Regions from separate parts of the Mesorhizobium sp. M1403 genome, predicted to be linked through region 1. Evidence: predicted binding sites of a transcription regulator. Region 1 holds the regulator's gene; each other region holds the start of a gene.
The links. Region 1 encodes PhoB, which activates phosphate uptake and scavenging genes when phosphate is short. Its sites were predicted from a motif close to TGTCATNNANCTGTCAT; they were not measured.
Positions count from the first base shown of each region.

Region 2: NKH01_RS10360 (alkaline phosphatase D family protein) is a predicted target of PhoB. The motif match lies at 2,997-3,013, and genes of this name have one in related genera.
Region 3: ppk2 (polyphosphate kinase 2) is a predicted target of PhoB. The motif match lies at 2,863-2,879, and genes of this name have one in related genera.

Region 1 covers NZ_JAMYKY010000017.1:69,040-74,604, reverse strand. The annotation lists gene pstC (phosphate ABC transporter permease subunit PstC) at 1-848, shown strand, start outside; gene pstA (phosphate ABC transporter permease PstA) at 852-1,703, shown strand; gene pstB (phosphate ABC transporter ATP-binding protein PstB) at 1,700-2,503, shown strand; gene phoU (phosphate signaling complex protein PhoU) at 2,536-3,243, shown strand; gene phoB (phosphate regulon transcriptional regulator PhoB) at 3,260-3,949, shown strand; gene NKH01_RS24060 (ROK family protein) at 3,959-5,203, opposite strand; gene xylF (D-xylose ABC transporter substrate-binding protein) at 5,490-5,565, shown strand, end outside.
Region 2 covers NZ_JAMYKY010000004.1:163,408-168,972, reverse strand. The annotation lists gene typA (translational GTPase TypA) at 1-823, opposite strand, end outside; gene NKH01_RS10365 (hypothetical protein) at 1,022-1,303, shown strand; gene NKH01_RS10360 (alkaline phosphatase D family protein) at 1,350-2,924, opposite strand; gene NKH01_RS10355 (MFS transporter) at 3,291-4,574, opposite strand; gene NKH01_RS10350 (TetR/AcrR family transcriptional regulator) at 4,657-5,262, shown strand; gene NKH01_RS10345 (hypothetical protein) at 5,360-5,565, shown strand, end outside.
Region 3 covers NZ_JAMYKY010000013.1:65,854-71,418, forward strand. The annotation lists gene NKH01_RS20630 (multidrug efflux MFS transporter) at 1-130, opposite strand, end outside; gene NKH01_RS20635 (GntR family transcriptional regulator) at 311-973, shown strand; gene NKH01_RS20640 (DUF982 domain-containing protein) at 1,070-1,327, shown strand; gene NKH01_RS20645 (hypothetical protein) at 1,380-1,538, opposite strand; gene NKH01_RS20650 (aldo/keto reductase) at 1,662-2,705, opposite strand; gene ppk2 (polyphosphate kinase 2) at 2,986-3,906, shown strand; gene NKH01_RS20660 (dihydrofolate reductase family protein) at 4,191-4,838, opposite strand; gene hemB (porphobilinogen synthase) at 5,238-5,565, opposite strand, start outside.

The sequences.
Region 1 (5,565 bases):
GTGTCGCAATCTCGCTGTTTGCCGGCTCATGGCAGGCCCTGTCGTCCTTCGGGTTCTCTTTCCTGACGACTGAGAGCTGGAATCCGGTTACGGAAAAATTTGGCGCGCTGGCGCCGATCTACGGCACCCTGGTCACGGCGGCCATCGCCATCCTGATCGCGGTTCCGATCGGCATCGGCATTGCCGTGTTTCTCACCGAACTCTGCCCGCGCCCGCTCAGGCGCCCGATCGGCATAGCGGTCGAGCTGTTGGCCGGCATTCCCTCGATCATCTACGGCATCTGGGGCCTGTTCGTGTTCGCGCCGTTCCTGCAGACGACGATACAGCCCTTCATCATCAACATCTTCCACGGCGTGCCGGGACTATCCAGCCTTTTCGCCGGCCCTCCTTACGGCATCGGCCTTCTAACCTCGGCGCTGATCCTCGCCATCATGGTGCTGCCCTTCATCACCTCGATCACCAAGGACGTCTTCGATACGGTGCCGGCGGTGCTGAAGGAATCGGCCTACGGCATCGGTTGCACGACCTGGGAAGTGACCCGGCGCGTGGTCATTCCCTATACCCGCATCGGTATCATGGGCGGCGTCATGCTTGGCCTCGGCCGCGCGCTCGGCGAAACCATGGCGGTGACCTTCGTCATTGGCAACGCTCACCGCATCAGCGCCTCTCTGTTCGCGCCGGGCACGACGATCTCGGCGACCATCGCCAATGAATTCACCGAGGCCGACGGCGATCTCTACACCTCCTCTCTGGTTTCGCTCGGCCTGATCCTGTTCGTCATCACTTTCCTGATCCTTGCCGCCGCCCGCTATATGCTGATGCGGATCGACGCCCGTACGGGAGCCTGACCGATGTCGACATCCTCATCGCTCCACAGCCGCCGCAAAGCCAGGAATTCGGTGATGATGGCGCTTTGCGTCGTCGCCGCCGGCATCGGGCTTGCCTGGCTGGCGCTCATTCTCGGTGCACTGGTCTATAAGGGCACAGCCGGGCTTTCGTTCGCGGTCTTCACCGAGATGACGCCACCGCCAGGCGAGGCCGGCGGCCTGCTCAATGCAATCGCGGGCAGCCTGCTGATGACGATCATCGCCGTTGTCGTCGGCACGCCGATCGGCGTGCTGGCGGGAACCTACATGGCCGAATATGGGCGTTTCTCGCGCATCACCACCGTCGTGCGCTTCATCAACGACATCCTGTTGTCGGCGCCCTCGATCATCATCGGCTTGTTCGTCTATGAGTTGATGGTGCGGCCAATGGGGCATTTCTCGGCCATAGCCGGCGCCGTTGCGCTTGCCATCCTGGTCATTCCGGTGGTCGTGCGCACCACTGAAGACATGCTCAACCTGGTGCCGAACGCGTTGCGTGAAGCCGGTGCCGCGATCGGCGCGCCGCGTTGGGTGGTGATCCGTTCGGTCGCCTACCGCGCCGCATTGTCCGGCATCGTCACCGGCATATTGCTGGCGATAGCACGCATTTCCGGCGAGACGGCGCCGCTGCTCTTCACCGCGCTCAACAACCAGTTCTGGAGCAGCAATATCAACGCGCCGATGGCCAGCCTGCCGGTGACCATCTTCCAGTTCGCTCTCAGCCCTTACGAGGAATGGCAGCAACTGGCGTGGACCGGCGCACTCATAATCACCCTGACGGTTCTGGGCTTGAGCATCCTCGCCCGCAGCCTTACCGGACGCAGAGAGGACAGATGACACAGATGTTGTCCCCGGACATGACGATGACCGAAACGGTCGCCGAGAAGACGAAGATCGAGGTCAAGAACCTCAACTTCTACTACGGCCAGAGCAAGGCGTTGAAGGACATCACCTTGTCGCTGCCCGAGCGCAGCGTCACTGCCTTCATCGGCCCTTCGGGCTGCGGGAAATCGACGCTGCTGCGTGTGTTCAACCGCATCTACGAACTCTACCCGAAGCAGACAGCCGAGGGCCAGGTGCTGCTCGACGGCAAGAACATTCTCGACCGCTCGCAGGATCTCAATCTCCTGAGGACCAAGATCGGCATGGTGTTCCAGAAGCCGACGCCGTTCCCTATGTCGATCTACGAGAACATCGCCTTCGGGGTCAGGCTCTATGAGAATCTCGGCAAGTCCGAAATGGACGGCCGCGTCGAACAAGCGTTGAAGCGGGCCGCGCTGTGGGGCGAGGTCAAGGACAAGCTCAACGCCAGCGGCTTGAGCCTGTCAGGCGGCCAGCAGCAGCGGCTTTGCATTGCCCGCACCGTGGCGGTGAAGCCGGAAGTCATTCTGCTCGATGAGCCGGCTTCGGCACTCGACCCGCTGTCGACCGCCAAGATCGAGGAGCTGATAGACGAGTTGCAAGCCGATTACACGATCGTCATCGTCACCCACAACATGCAGCAGGCGGCGCGCGTGTCGCGCCAGACCGCCTTCATGTATCTGGGTGAACTGGTCGAGTTCGACCGGACCGAGAAGATCTTTACGTCGCCCCGCGAGAAGCGCACGCAGGATTACATCACCGGCCGCTTCGGCTGAGCCGTTCCGATCATGCATATAAGGACAGGACCATGGGCGAACACACAGTCGCTTCTTTCGACGAGGATCTCGAGCAGATCAGCAAGCTGATCCGCGACATGGCCGACCTCGCCGGTTCGATGGTCGGCGGGGCGACCAAGGCCCTGTTGAATTCTGACAACGTGCTGGCGCAACGCGTCGTTTCCGACGATGCCATCATGGATGCGCGTCAACGCGAACTGGACGACCGCGCCATCACCCTGATCGCCAAGCGCCAGCCGATGGCCCACGATCTGCGCCATGTCGTCGGGGCGATCCGCATGGCCGGCGATCTCGAACGCATCGGCGACCTTGCCAAGAATATCGCCAAGCGTGTGAGTGCGGTCGGCCTTAGCGTCACACCGCGCGACCTATCGCATTCCATCGATGCGATGGCGCAGCTGGTGCTCATCCAGGTGCAGGGCGTCATCGAGGAGTATGCTGCAGGCGATGCGGCCGCGTTGGCCAAGCTACGCGCCGCCGACGAGCGCATCGACGTCAAATATACGTCGGTGTTCCGCGAACTGTTGACCTACATGATGGAAGACCCGCGCAACATCACCGCTTGCACGCATCTGCTGTTCTGCGCCAAGAATCTGGAGCGGATCGGCGACCATGTCACCAACATCGCCGAAAATGCGTATTATGTGCTGACCGGCGAGCAATTGCCGGTCAATCGTCCGAAGCAAGACGAAACGACAATGTCCGCACCGGCGACATGATGGGGGTGCCCAGCCGATGATCGCACCACGCATAATGGTGGTGGAGGACGAGGAGCCGTTGGGTGTGCTGCTCCGCTACAATCTCGAATCCGAAGGCTACCAGGTCGAGGTGGTGACACGCGGCGACGAAGCCGAGATCCGTTTGCAGGAGAATGTGCCCGATCTTCTGGTGCTCGACTGGATGATACCAGCGGTTTCCGGCATCGAGCTCTGCCGCCGGTTGCGGGTGCGCCCCGAAACCGAACGGCTGCCGATCATCATGCTGACCGCGCGCGGCGAGGAGAGCGACCGGGTACGCGGTCTTTCGACCGGCGCCGACGACTATCTGGTCAAACCGTTTTCGACACCGGAATTCATGGCCAGGGTCAAGGCGCTGCTGCGCCGCGCCAAGCCGGAAGTGCTGTCCAGCGTGCTGAAGGTCGGCGACATCGTGCTCGATCGCGAATCGCACAGGGTGTATCGCAAGAAGACCGAGATCCGGCTCGGGCCGACCGAATTCCGGCTGCTCGAATTCATGATGCGGCATCCGGGCCGCGTCTTCTCGCGCAGCCAGTTACTCGATAATGTCTGGGGCGAGACGATCTATATCGACGAACGCACCGTCGACGTGCATGTCGGGCGGCTGCGCAAAGCCGTCAACAACGGCCGCATGCCTGATGTCATCCGCACCATCCGCGGTGCCGGCTACGCGATCAGGGAAGATTGACCCGCCCAGTCAGGCTACGTTCTTTCTGACGCCGGGCCTCATTTGCGCGCCCGGCGCGAAAATCTGCTGGTCGACGAAGCTTAACGCCCGCATTGCACAGCCTTCGCGGATCAGCGGCAATTCGTTCGGCTCGGTATCGAAGGAGATCGAGCCCGAATGCTGGCCGCCGGCGGTCTGGGCGATGGCCTTCCGCAAGGCCGGCTCGATCAGATCAAAGGCGGCGGCACTGGCGCCGACCATTGCGACCGGTGCCGGATCGATCAGCGCGAACAGCGAGCCGAGACCGAAACCCAGCGCTTCGCCGGCCTTGCGGTAGGCTTCGCGTTCCGGCCCGTCCTTCTCGCGCGCCCGAACCGCCAGCGCGCGCATGTCGGCGTCGCTGACGTCGGCGACCGGTTGGCTGTCTTCGCTCATCTGCGTGGCGTTGCGCCAGATGGCGTAATTGCCGGCATAGGCCTCGATGCAGCCGCGCCGCCCGCAACGGCAGAGCGCGCCGCCCGGACGATGGATCATGTGGCCAAACTCGCCGCCCGAGGAATGCGTGCCGGTGAACAGCTCGCCCTTCAACACCAGCCCCATGCCGATGCCGTGCGAAAGCAGGATGGCGATGAAGTCGTCGCGATAGCGATCCGGATCGCGCCAGCGCAAAGCCACCGCCATCATATTGCAGTCGTTCTCCACCGTGGCCGGGATGCCGAATTCATCTTCCAGCATGTCGGCAAAGGCGATGTCCGTCTGCGGCGTGATCGGCGACCACAGCATGGCGCGTGCAGGGGAGTCGGTAATTCCCTGAATCGCCAGGGCGATGCGGGCGACACTGCGGACGTCAAGATCTGGATCGTCCAGCCGGCGCCGGACGATGGCCATGCATTCGCGGATCAGTTCGTCGCGCGGCATGGTCAGCGTGTCCAGCCGGCGCTGTTCCTCGGCGACCACCTGCCCCGCATAGTCGATGATGGCGGCCGACAGGAAATTCAGCGACAACACCACGGTCAGCACCGCCGCCGCTTCCGGATTGAGGGCGAGGCCGACCTGCGGACGACCGCGTTTCAACGAAACGGGTTCGCTTGCCTTGCTCTCGGCGAGGATGCCTTCCCGTATCAGGTCGGAGGAGATCGCCGATATGGTCGAATGGCTGAGGCCGGTGGTTGCGGCGATCTCCGTACGCGATGGCTGGCCGGCCCGGCGCACGGCCGAGATCACCATCGCCCGGTTGCGCCGGCGCAAATCGTCATGGCGGATTCCGACCGACATCGTTTTGCTTTCCTCCCGGTTTGCCGCGGCCGCTCATGAACCGGAAGCCGTCGGTAATGCCGACAAATAGTGTCAGATGAGGCAAATAGTGTCAGATGCAGGTGGCGCTGTCATCGTTTATTCCGAAGCTCGAAAAAACTCGCAGCAACATCAAAATCCATCAGAATCGATGTTGACAGCAGCGGGAGATCGGGCCAGTATTTTTTCGAGGCTCGAAAAAATTAGCGCCTCTAAGCTGGCCTTTGGGGCCAATTGGTCACGCCGTACGCGGCGCAGGGAGGATATGATGAAGAAATTCACGACCGCCATTCTGGCGGGTGTCGCCATGACGCTGGCGCTTGCGTCGGTGGCGCAGGCTAAGG
Region 2 (5,565 bases), on a different contig from region 1:
TGGCGACGATGTCGCCTGCCTGCGCTTCGTCGATGGGCTGGCGCTCGAGCCCGCGAAAAGCAAGGATCTTCGAGATGCGGCCGGTTTCGACCTGGGTGCCATCATGGTGCAGCACCTTGACCGCCTGGTTGGATTTCAGCGTGCCGGATTCGATACGGCCGGTGATGATGCGGCCGAGGAACGGATTGGCTTCCAGAATGGTGCCGATCATGCGGAACGGGCCAGGATGAACGGTCGGCGCCGGCACGTGCTTGATGACGAGGTCGAACAGCGGCGCCAGAGCCTGGTCCTTCGGACCTTCGGGGTTTTCGGAGACCCAGCCGTCACGGCCCGAACCGTAAAGGATCGGGAAGTCGAGCTGCTCGTCGGTCGCGTCAAGCGCGGCAAACAGGTCGAACACCTCGTTGACCACCTCGACGTGGCGAGCATCCGGCCGGTCGATCTTGTTGATGACGACGATCGGCTTCAGTCCGACCTTGAGCGCCTTGCCGACGACAAACTTGGTCTGCGGCATCGGCCCCTCGGCGGCGTCGACCAGCACGATGGCCGAATCCACCATCGACAGGATGCGCTCGACCTCACCGCCGAAGTCGGCGTGGCCGGGCGTGTCGACGATGTTGATGCGGGTGCCCTTCCAGTCGACCGAGGTCGCCTTGGCCAGGATGGTGATGCCGCGTTCCTTTTCGAGATCGTTCGAATCCATGGCGCGCTCGGCGACGCGCTGGTTGTCGCGGAACGAGCCGGACTGTTTCAGGAGCTGATCGACGAGGGTGGTTTTTCCATGGTCGACGTGCGCGATGATCGCGATATTGCGGATTTTCATGTTTTGGTCTCGGGAGCGTTGCAGGCAGCAGGCCAAAAGGCGCTGCCTCTTTCGGTTGGGCGGCTCATACAGGGTTTTTCGCAATTGCGAAAGAGGAGGCGAGTCACCAAATAAAGTCACCAAATCTTAAATGTCTTGGTGTGAAGTGGAATTATTAACCAAGGCGGAACCTTTCATGGTCCGGGCAGTTCGAATTTCATGATCGACGCAGGCAGCAGACTCCGGCCGATTTTGGCATGTAGCGCACTCGCCGTCCTCCTCGCGGCAGGCGCGGCGCAGTCGGCCGCGTCGTTCAAGGAGACGCGGACTGCCCTGCCGTCCGACAAGCGGTCGGCGGAGCAGCTTTTTGCCGATGCTCCCGATGGCGTCGACCCGGTGGTGACCGGGCCAGTCAGCGCCGCCTTCAAGCAAAGGCAGCAAAATGCCGGATGCGACGGCGCCGTCTGGCCCAACATTCCCGTCGTCTGCTATCCCGATTGATACACGTCCTACCCTCGGGCTGGCCCGAGGATAATGGTGCAGTCGCTCACGCCGACCGCACCGGATCGAGCGTGACCTTGTAGAGTTCGCTGTCGTCGCGATCCATCAGCCGCACCGTCAGCTGCTCTGTAGCGCCATCGATATCCACAAGTCCGAAGAACTGCAGGCCGGCCGACGGCGGCAGGTTCTGACCCTGCTCGGCAGTCGGTGCCTTGATGAACTTCAGCTCCGGGCCGAAGGTCATGTCGAAACCATTCGGTCCGAACGTGCCTGAATGGATCGGACCCGAAACGAATTCCCAGAACGGATTGAAGTCCTGGAACTGCGCCTTGTCCGGATTGTAGTAATGCGCGGCCGTGTAATGCACGTCTGCGGTGAGCCAAACGGTATTGCTGATGCCCGCGTTCTTTATATAGCGAAGAAGGTCGGCAATTTCCAGCTCGCGCCCCTTGGCCGGGCCATTGTCGCCATTGCTGACTGCCTCGGCCCCGACTTTCTTGGTACCGTCATTCCAGACCACGAGGCCGAGCGGCATGTCGGCGGCGATGATTTTCCACGTCGCGTTGGAATTTGCCAGCTCACGCTTCAACCACTTAATCTGCTGTTCGCCGAGGATGCGCGATTGCGGCGTCATCGTCTCCTGCATATCCGGGCCGTTGGGGCCGCGGTAGGAACGCATGTCGAGGAAGAACACATCGAGCAGCGGCCCATAAGCGATCTTGCGGTAGACGCGGCCCGGCTCCGACAGTTCGTAGCGGATCGTCGTCATCTCGTGGAAGGCGCGCGCAGCACGTGCCGCCAGCACATGGATCGATTTTTCGGTGTAGCGGTCGTCGGCGGTCAGGTCCTTCGAGTCCGACCAGTTGTTAAGCACCTCATGGTCGTCCCACTGATAGAAAGTCGGGCAGATGGCACTGAGCGCAAGAACGTTCTTGTCCATCATGTTGTATTTCCACTGCGCCCGGTATTCGTCCAGCGTCTCGGCAACCTTGCGCTTTTCGTCGATCAGCACTGTGTTTTTCCACTTGTCGCCATTGGGCAGGTCGACCTCGTCCTTCATCGCACCATCGGCATAGACCGTATCGCCCGAATGCAGGAAGAAGTCGGGCGTGTGCTTGGCGATCGTGGCGTAGGTCTTCATGCCGGTCTCGTCGATGCCCCAGCCTTGGCCGGCGGTGTCGCCCGACCAGGCGAAACGAATGTCGCGCTTCGAGGCAGGTGCCGTGCGGAAGCGGCCGACGATCGGCTCCGAAACGGCGTTGATGTCGGCAAGATCGGCCGCGACCATGCGGTAGAAAATGTCCTGGTCGGAGGCGAGATCGGTAAGCAGCCGCTTCACCGTATAGTCGCTGGCCGGCGACGTATCGAGCGGCGCCAGGCGGACGGCATTGGCGAAATTTTCCGTCGACGACACTTCGAACATGACGCGCGACGGCCGGTCCGTGCGCGTCCAGACCATGCCGCTGGTCGCGTCGACATCGCCGGACTGAATGCCATGGGTGAAGGCCGGGCGCTGATTGGCGCGCGAGTAATAGGGAAGGGCGAGACCCGAGGCGCCGACCAGGCCAACGGCGCTGGCCGACGTGACGAAAGCGCGCCGCGTCATTGAAATCTTGTTCATGGCTGTCTCCTGGATGGCGTTGAACGTCGCCGCCAAGCTCCAGCTTCAATGTTTCAGGCACATTTCGAAACGATGAAGGTTTTCTGACATCAACAAGCGGGAAGGCTGGACCGCTCGGCGGCGAAGCTGCTGATCTCCCCCCTTGCGGGTCCCTTGCGGGGGAGATGGCCGGCAGGCCAGAGGGGGGCGCTGTCCCGCCGACGTACAAATCAGAAAGAAATCAGACGGAGCAGCGGAGTTTGGGCAGAACATTGCGTAAAGTCGGAGGCTGGCGAACCTTCGCGCCCCCTCTGCCCTGCCGGGCATCTCCCCCACGAGGGGGGAGATCGGCAATTTGGCCGACGGCATCTCTCCTGCAACGAGAAGCTATGCCGCCTGCGGTTCAGGATCGAACGCCGGGCGGCTGGTGTTGATCAGCAGCGAGATGCAGGCGGCGGCTATTGCCGTCATGCCGGCGATCAGGAAGGCAAGCTCGTAATTGCCCTGCAACTCACGCATAGTGCCACCGAAAAAGGCCGCTGTCGCTGCGCCGACTTGATGGCCGGCGACGATCCAGCCGAAGACGATCGGCCCGCTGCGGTCGCCGAACGCCTCGTTGGAAAGCCGCAACGTCGGCGGCACCGTGGCGATCCAGTCCAGTCCGTAAAATACTGCGAAGATGATCAGGCTGGTCGCCGAGAAGCCGGAATAGGGCAGATAGATCAGCGACAGGCCGCGAATGCCGTAATAGATGCCGAGCAGCTTGCGCGGGTCGAAACGGTCGGTGAGCCAGCCCGACAGCGTCGTGCCAATAAGATCGAAGATGCCCATCATCGAGAGCAGGCCTGCGGCCTGCACTTCGCCGATGCCCATATCGCCGCAAAAGGCGATCAGGTGCGTGCCGACCAACCCGTTGGTGGTGAAGCCGCAAACGAAGAAGGTGGCGAACAGGTACCAGAACACACGCGTACCGGCGGCGCGGCGCAACGTGCTCAGCGTATGCGCGAGGAAATTGCCTTGCGCGGCCGGCGGCGCGGGCGGCACATCGTCGAGCTCGGCGCCATAGCGGACCATGCCGATCGCGGCCGGACGCTCCGGTACCAGCATATAAACCAGCGGCACCAAGGCGGCGGTGGCCACGGCAATGGCAATGGCGACCGGCTTCCAGCCGCCAGACTGGGCGAGCGAGGCGAGCAGCGGCAGGAAGACCAGCAGCCCGGTGGCGCTGGACGCCGACATCAGTCCCATCACAAGGCCGCGATTGGTCTTGAACCAGCGGTTGACGATGGTGGCGCCGAGCACGGTGGCGACGGCGCCCGAGCTGATGCCGGAAAACACGCCCCAGGTGAGGAGCAGATGCCACGGCTTGGTCATCAGCAGGCTGAGCGCGGTCGATCCCGACATCAACAGCAGCGCGGCAAGCAAGGTGCGGCGCAGCCCGATCCGCTCCATCAGCGCCGCGGCAAACGGCCCAGTCAGGCCATAGAGGAAGATGCCGGTGGCCGCGGCCAGCGAGACGACGTCGCGCCGCCAGCCGAAACTATTCTCCAGCGGCAGCATCATGACTGCCGGCGCCGAACGCAGGCCCGCGGCGATCAGCAGGCAGAGGAAGATGACGGCGACCACGACGAAAGCGTAGCGCTGGCCAAACGGGCGGGATTGAGCTATCATGTTACTGACCGGTACGTTTCAGAGGTGCGGAACATACGTACCGACCGGTAACATTGTCAACCAGGCAATCGGCAAACCAGACATGAAAAGCATTGAACCAACGATCAAGGAGAATGGCGCACCGCTGCCTCGCGCCGCCGAACGGATTCTCCAGGTGGCGCGCGACCTGTTCTACCGGCAAGGCATCAGGGCGATCGGCGTCGACGAGATCGTACGGCGTGCCGGCGTCACCAAGCCAAGCCTCTACCGCAGCTTTCCGTCCAAGGATGAGTTGGCCGCATCCTATCTTCGGCACTATGACCTCGAATTCTGGGAGCGCTTCGACGAGGCGGTGAATGCCCATCCCGGCGATCCGCGCGCGCAGATCGTCGCCTTCCTGACGCGTGTCGGCAAGCGCACGCAAAGGCCCGACTATCGCGGCTGCGGCATGACCAATGCCGCGGTCGAATATCCCGAACACGGCCATCCGGCCCGCGTCGTGAGCGAGGCCAACAAGCAGGAATTGCGCCGGCGCCTGCGTGCTATGGCGGCGGCGATGGGCGCCGGCGACGCCGACACGCTGGGTGACGGGCTGCTGCTCCTGATCGAGGGAGCCTATATCAGCGGCCAGTTGTTCGGTGCCGGCGGACCGGCGCAGTCGGTGGCCCGCAACGCCGATCTTCTGATCGAGGCAAGCTTGAGGAAATAGCGTTCCGTTTACCAGGTCACTGTGAGCAGCCTGACTTCGTCTAGGCTGCTGCTGAATTTGACGGTACGCTGCGGCAGCCCGAACGGAGTTGTCCGCCATGCGCGCTCTTTTGATCCTGCTTGTCCTCGCCGGTTTCTGCCAGGCGGCCCGGGCTGGCGACATATCCAGCGTCTATACCGATCTCGTCTGGGAGAAGGACTGCGTGACTTATGCCCAGGCGGAGGAAGGCGACGGCGACTGGGCCGACCTCGCCTGTTCGGGCTATGGCGGCTACCCGGTGATGGTTTCCTACGACGACGCGCG
Region 3 (5,565 bases), on a different contig from region 1:
GCGGCAGGAACGGCAACAGCAGCGTCATCGCTGCGAGTGTGCTGAACGAGCCGGCAAAACACACGGCGAGATTGCGACGCCAGTGGACGTTGTGCGTGCCTTGCACGGCGAGGGTGGCGTCTTGCGGCATGTCCTGTCCTGTCCGGCCATCTCGTATGAGAACTTGCTGTGGATACCATTTTGGGATACCAAACTGGTATCCGTCATGGACGCAAGGCTGGTCGCTGTCAATGCGGTCCCTGCAAAGTGATCGCCAGTAATGGCCGGTGAACAGAAGGCCAATGAACCGGCTCCAACAAACGGAACGCCAATGTCGCAGATGCAGAACGTCGAAAAGCAGCTTCGCGAGATGATCCTCGGGCTCGAGATCGGTCCCGGCGAGCGGCTGACGGAGCGCTGGGTCGAAAGCCGCTTCGGCGCCTCGCGCACGCCGGTCAGGGCGGCGTTGCTGCGGCTCGAGACCGAAGGCCTGATCTGCCGCGACGGCCGCGGCTGGACGGTCTCGCCCATCAATCTTGCCGAGCTGGAGCAGATCGCCGTCTATCGCGAGGCGGTCGAGGTCGCGGCAGTCAGGCTGACTTGTGCCTTGCAGGACAGGGGTGCCGTCGAAATCATCGAGGCGATGCTCGATTCCTGCGACGACCAGACGCCGCGCGAGGAATGGCATCGTGTCGGCATGGATTTTCATATCGAGCTGGCGCGCCTGTCAGGCAACGAGTTCCTGTTCAGAGCGGTTCGTGATGCGATGACGCGCCTGTCGCGCGCCCGCTGGCTCGAGGTTCGCGACGAGGCAGCGCTTGGCCGTGCCTGGGCCGAACACCATGACATTCTGTCGGCGGTGCGGGCCGGCGATGCCGACGGGGCCGCCTGCCTGCTTTCATCTCATATCGACGGCAGCCGCGACCGGCTGGTGACGTCGTTGCGCAACGACCGGCGCGGCCTGCGCGCCAGGGGATTTGCCGTCGTCGCTTGAGTGAGGATCGGCGGCCATTGATCACGAAAAAGGCAGATGAGCGAAGAAAGCTACTTTCGGTCTCGCTTCGCAAATGCCGATGGCGTAAGAGCGGCGATGGAAAACAACCGATTTGACACACCCGTGACCGTCAAGGGCGCGGCGGGAAGCAATCAGCTCTTGCGTACGGCCCGCGAGGCTTCCGACTACCTCCTCAACAATTGGCCCGGCAAGCGCAGCCCCAAGCACCGCGAAGCGCTGCAAGCCTGTCATGATGCGCTTGCCGGCGACAAGCCGGCCATGAACGCAAGACGGGCCTTCATTGCCGCCGCCCGCGAAGTGAACGTCTTCGTCAGCGACAAGGCGCCGGCCTGAGGCATAGCGGGGACTTGATCGAGACCCGGGCCGCCTGACAGGCCTGATATCATCACTCGGCCGTTTCGGTGTTGGTTTGGGACTCGCTTTCGCCCTCGGGCTTCGAGCGCTCCTTGGCCGCGACCTTGGCAGCCTGCTTTTCCGCCTTCTTGGCAGCCTTCTGCCGGTCGCGTTCCTTGCGTTCCTGACCGTAGTTCGGTGCTCGTGCCATATCGTTTCCTTTCATTGTGCTTGGCCTTTGCCTAGGAGCATTGGGCCACAAACACAACACCGCAAGGCACGATCGGCTCCATATCTCGTCGCAGTCCGGGGAGCCCCGCTTCAGGGCGTTTTTTCAGGCGCCGTCCCGGTCGAGGACGAGATCGGCGGGCCCGAACCGGTCCTTTGCCGTGAATTGCTGGTGCCAGTAGGGATAGAGCACGGGCGGCCTGCTGACCACGTCGAGGCGTGTGCGCTCCTCATCGCCGAGCACCAGGCTTGCAGCAGCGATATTGTCCTTGAAATGCGCTTCGGTTCGTCCGCCGATCACCAGCGAACTGACGGCGGGCCGGCCAAGCAACCAGGCAAGCGCCACCTGCGCTGCCGACACGCCGTGGTTCTTGCCGATATCGATCAGCACGTCGACGATCCGCCACAGCCGGTCCTCGTCGCGGATCGGCGGTTCCGACCAGCCGCTGAGCTGGCGGGCGGTCGGCTGGTCACGGTGATATTTGCCGGACAGCAATCCGCCGGCGAGCGGGCTCCAGACCAGCACGCCGAGCCCCTGGTCGACCGAGATCGGCAACAATTCATACTCGGCCTCGCGGGCTTCCAGCGTGTAGTGGATCTGCTGGGTGACGAAGCGCGGCTGGTGATGACGGTCACTGATACCGAGCCCCTTCATCACCTGCCAGCCGGAATAATTGGAACAGCCGACATAGCGGACCTTGCCCTGCGCGACCAGCGTGTCGAGCGCGGCGATGGTTTCCTCGAGCGGTGTCAGGCCATCCCACTCGTGCAGGAAATAGATGTCGATGACATCGGTCCTGAGGCGCTTCAGGCTCCTCTCGCATTCGCGGATCAGATGATAGCGCGACAGGCCTTCATCATTGGGGCCTTTGCCGATCCGCATGCGCGCCTTGGAGGCGATCAACACGTCGCCCTTGCGCTTGCCGCCGAGCGCCTCGCCGATGATCTCCTCTGACACCCCGTTCGAATAAACGTTGGCGGTGTCGATGACGTTGATGCCGGCATCGATGCAAAGGTCGATCATCCGGCGCGCCTCGTCGAGGTCGGTCTTGCCGACCGCCGAAAACGCGCCGCCGCCGCCGAACGTCATGGTGCCCATGGTCAGCGTCGAAACCTTCAGCCCGGAACGGCCGAGAGTGCGGTATTCCATGTCGTATCCTCATGATTTTATCGGGAAAGGGCGTTTCAAACGACAGCCCTGAATGAACCGGGCATTTGTAGGATAATTCGTTCCGCTTGTCGCCCGTGTTGCAGGGCAACATCGATCACATCTTACGGATTGGACGCGCAGCCAGCACAACAGCGGCTGCAATAAAACCGTCATTGCCGGCCTATACTAACATCGGTTCAGCACTTCGATTTCCGGCCGCCGGGCCGGGCGGCAGAGCGCCTGACAGCGGCCGACACGGCCTGTAAGCGGAGCAGCGCAAATGACCGAGATAAAACAGAATTCCCCGGCCAGGGACTGGCTGGAAGCGGAACTCGCCGACACGCTCGACGAAGATTATGAGCTGGAAATCTCTGAGCCGGCGCTGTCGATGGAGATCGCCAAGATCTATAAGAATGCGCATCCGCCATCGATCGACCGCCTGCAATATTTTCGCGATCTGATCACGCTGCAATCCGAATTGATCAAGCTGCAGTCCTGGGTCGCCTATCACAAGAAGAAGCTCGTCGTGGTATTCGAGGGCCGCGACTCGGCGGGCAAGGGTGGCGTCATAAAGCGCATCACCCAGCGGCTCAATCCGCGCATCTGCCGCGTCGTAGCACTACCGGCGCCGACCGAGCGCGAGAAGTCGCAATGGTATTTCCAGCGCTACGTTCCGCATCTGCCGGCCGGCGGTGAGATCGTGCTGTTCGACCGCTCCTGGTACAACCGCTCCGGCGTCGAGCGGGTGATGGGCTTTGCCCAGCCGGATCAGGTCGAGGAGTTCTTTCGCGACGTGCCGGATTTCGAACGCATGCTCGTCCGCTCAGGCATTACGCTTGTCAAATACTGGTTTTCGATCACCGATGAGGAGCAGCAGATGCGCTTTTTGATGCGCATCCATGACCCGATGAAGCAATGGAAACTGTCGCCGATGGACCTCCAGTCGCGCGTGCGCTGGGAACAGTACACAAAGGCCAAGGAAGAAACCTTTGCCCGCACCAACATCCCGGAAGCTCCCTGGTTCATCGTCGAGGGCAACGACAAGAAGCGGGCGCGGCTGAATTGCATCGACCATCTCCTCAAGCAAATGCCCTATGAGGAGGTGCCGCACGAGGAGATCACACTGCCCGAGCGCGTCTTCAATCCCGAATACGAGCGCCAGGTGCTGCCGCGCGAACTGTACGTGCCGGAGAAGTATTGAGGCTGGGCCTCCTTCTCCCCGTCACTATACGGGGAGAAGGTGCTGGCAGGCGGATGAGGGGGCGGCGCCAACCTCGACAATTGAACCCGCTCAAATCACTTCGTGGACTAAACTTATTCTGACGTCATATTGCCCTCGGTGGTATTGTCCGGCAGCGTAATCTTTGATCGCTTGCGCCGCCCCTCATTGCCCTGCCGGGCATTTCTCCCCGTATAGTGACGGGGAGAAAGGGGCTGCACCAAAGGGTTCGCCAATAGCGCAGACAAAAACGCCCACGCTACTTCCTAATCGCGCTCGATGATGACATGCGTGGCCTTCGGCGTCGCGACCTGCTCGCTGCAGCGGTAGCCGAGCTTGGGCATGTCGATGCCGGCAAAAAGGCTCTCGCCTGCGCCGAGCAGGACAGGTGAGATCGCCAGATGCATCTCGTCGATGAGCTTTTCCTTGAGATACTGCCGGATCGTAGAAACGCCACCGCCCAGCCGTACATCCTTGCCGTCAGCCGCTGCTTTCGCCTTCTCCAGCGCTGAGTGGATGCCGTCGGTCACGAAATAGAAGGTCGTGCCGCCCTCCATGACAATGGGATCCCGCTGATGGTGCGTCAGCACGAAGACCGGCACGTGGTATGGCGGATTGTCTCCCCACCAGCCTTTCCAGCTCTCGTCAGGCCACTCGCCGCGGATCGGCCCGAACATGTTGCGGCCGAGGATCCATGCGCCGACATTCTCGAAGCTGCGCGCCGCGAACATCTCGTCAGTGTCCGTGGTCCCGCCATCCTTGCCGAGGACCATCTTTCGGAAGGTGCGGGTGCCGAACATCCATTCGTGCAGGGCTTCGCCGCCAACACCCAGCGGGTTCTTGAGGTCTTGGTCGGGACCGGCGCCGAAGCCGTCGATCGACAGGGTGAAAGCCTTGACGCGAAGTTTGGACATGAGAGCCTCCTCGATAACCAATTGTGCGATGCAGCAGTTATCGGGTTAGCTTAACTGATTGCATTTTGCAAGCGGTTTTTTGAATCGCCGGGGCAATCGCTTCCAAATCATGTTGGAATGACCAATCTCAATGTTGGCGCCGTCCCTCATCCGCCTGCCGGCACCTTCTCCCCGTATAGTGACGGGGCGAAGGGGCTGGCCGCAACCTCGGCGATGTTTTTGCAACGCTGGAGATTGGCGAAATCTTTTGCGAACGCGTCTTTCTCCCCGTCACTATACGAGGAGAAATGCCCGGCAGGGCAATGAGGGGCAGCGCAAACCTGAAGCGATTGCCCTGCGGTGGCCATGTCGCGCTTTGGACGAAGGAACGTTACTCGATGTGGGCGCTACGGAGGCGCATCACCCCTTCAGCATCTCAGCCACTTCCGGCGCGAAATAGGTCAGGATGCCGTCGCAGCCGGCGCGCTTGAAGGCGAGAAGCGATTCAAGCATCGCCTTTTCCCCGTCGATCCAGCCATTGGCGGCGGCGGCCTTGATCATCGAATATTCGCCCGACACTTGATAGGCAAAGGTCGGCATCTGCAACTCGTCCTTCAGCCGGCGGATGATGTCGAGATAGGGCAGGCCGGGCTTGACCATCAGCATGTCGGCGCCCTCGGCGAGATCCTGCTCGGCCTCGCGCACCGCTTCGTCGGAATTGGCGTGATCGATGTAATAGGTCTTCTTG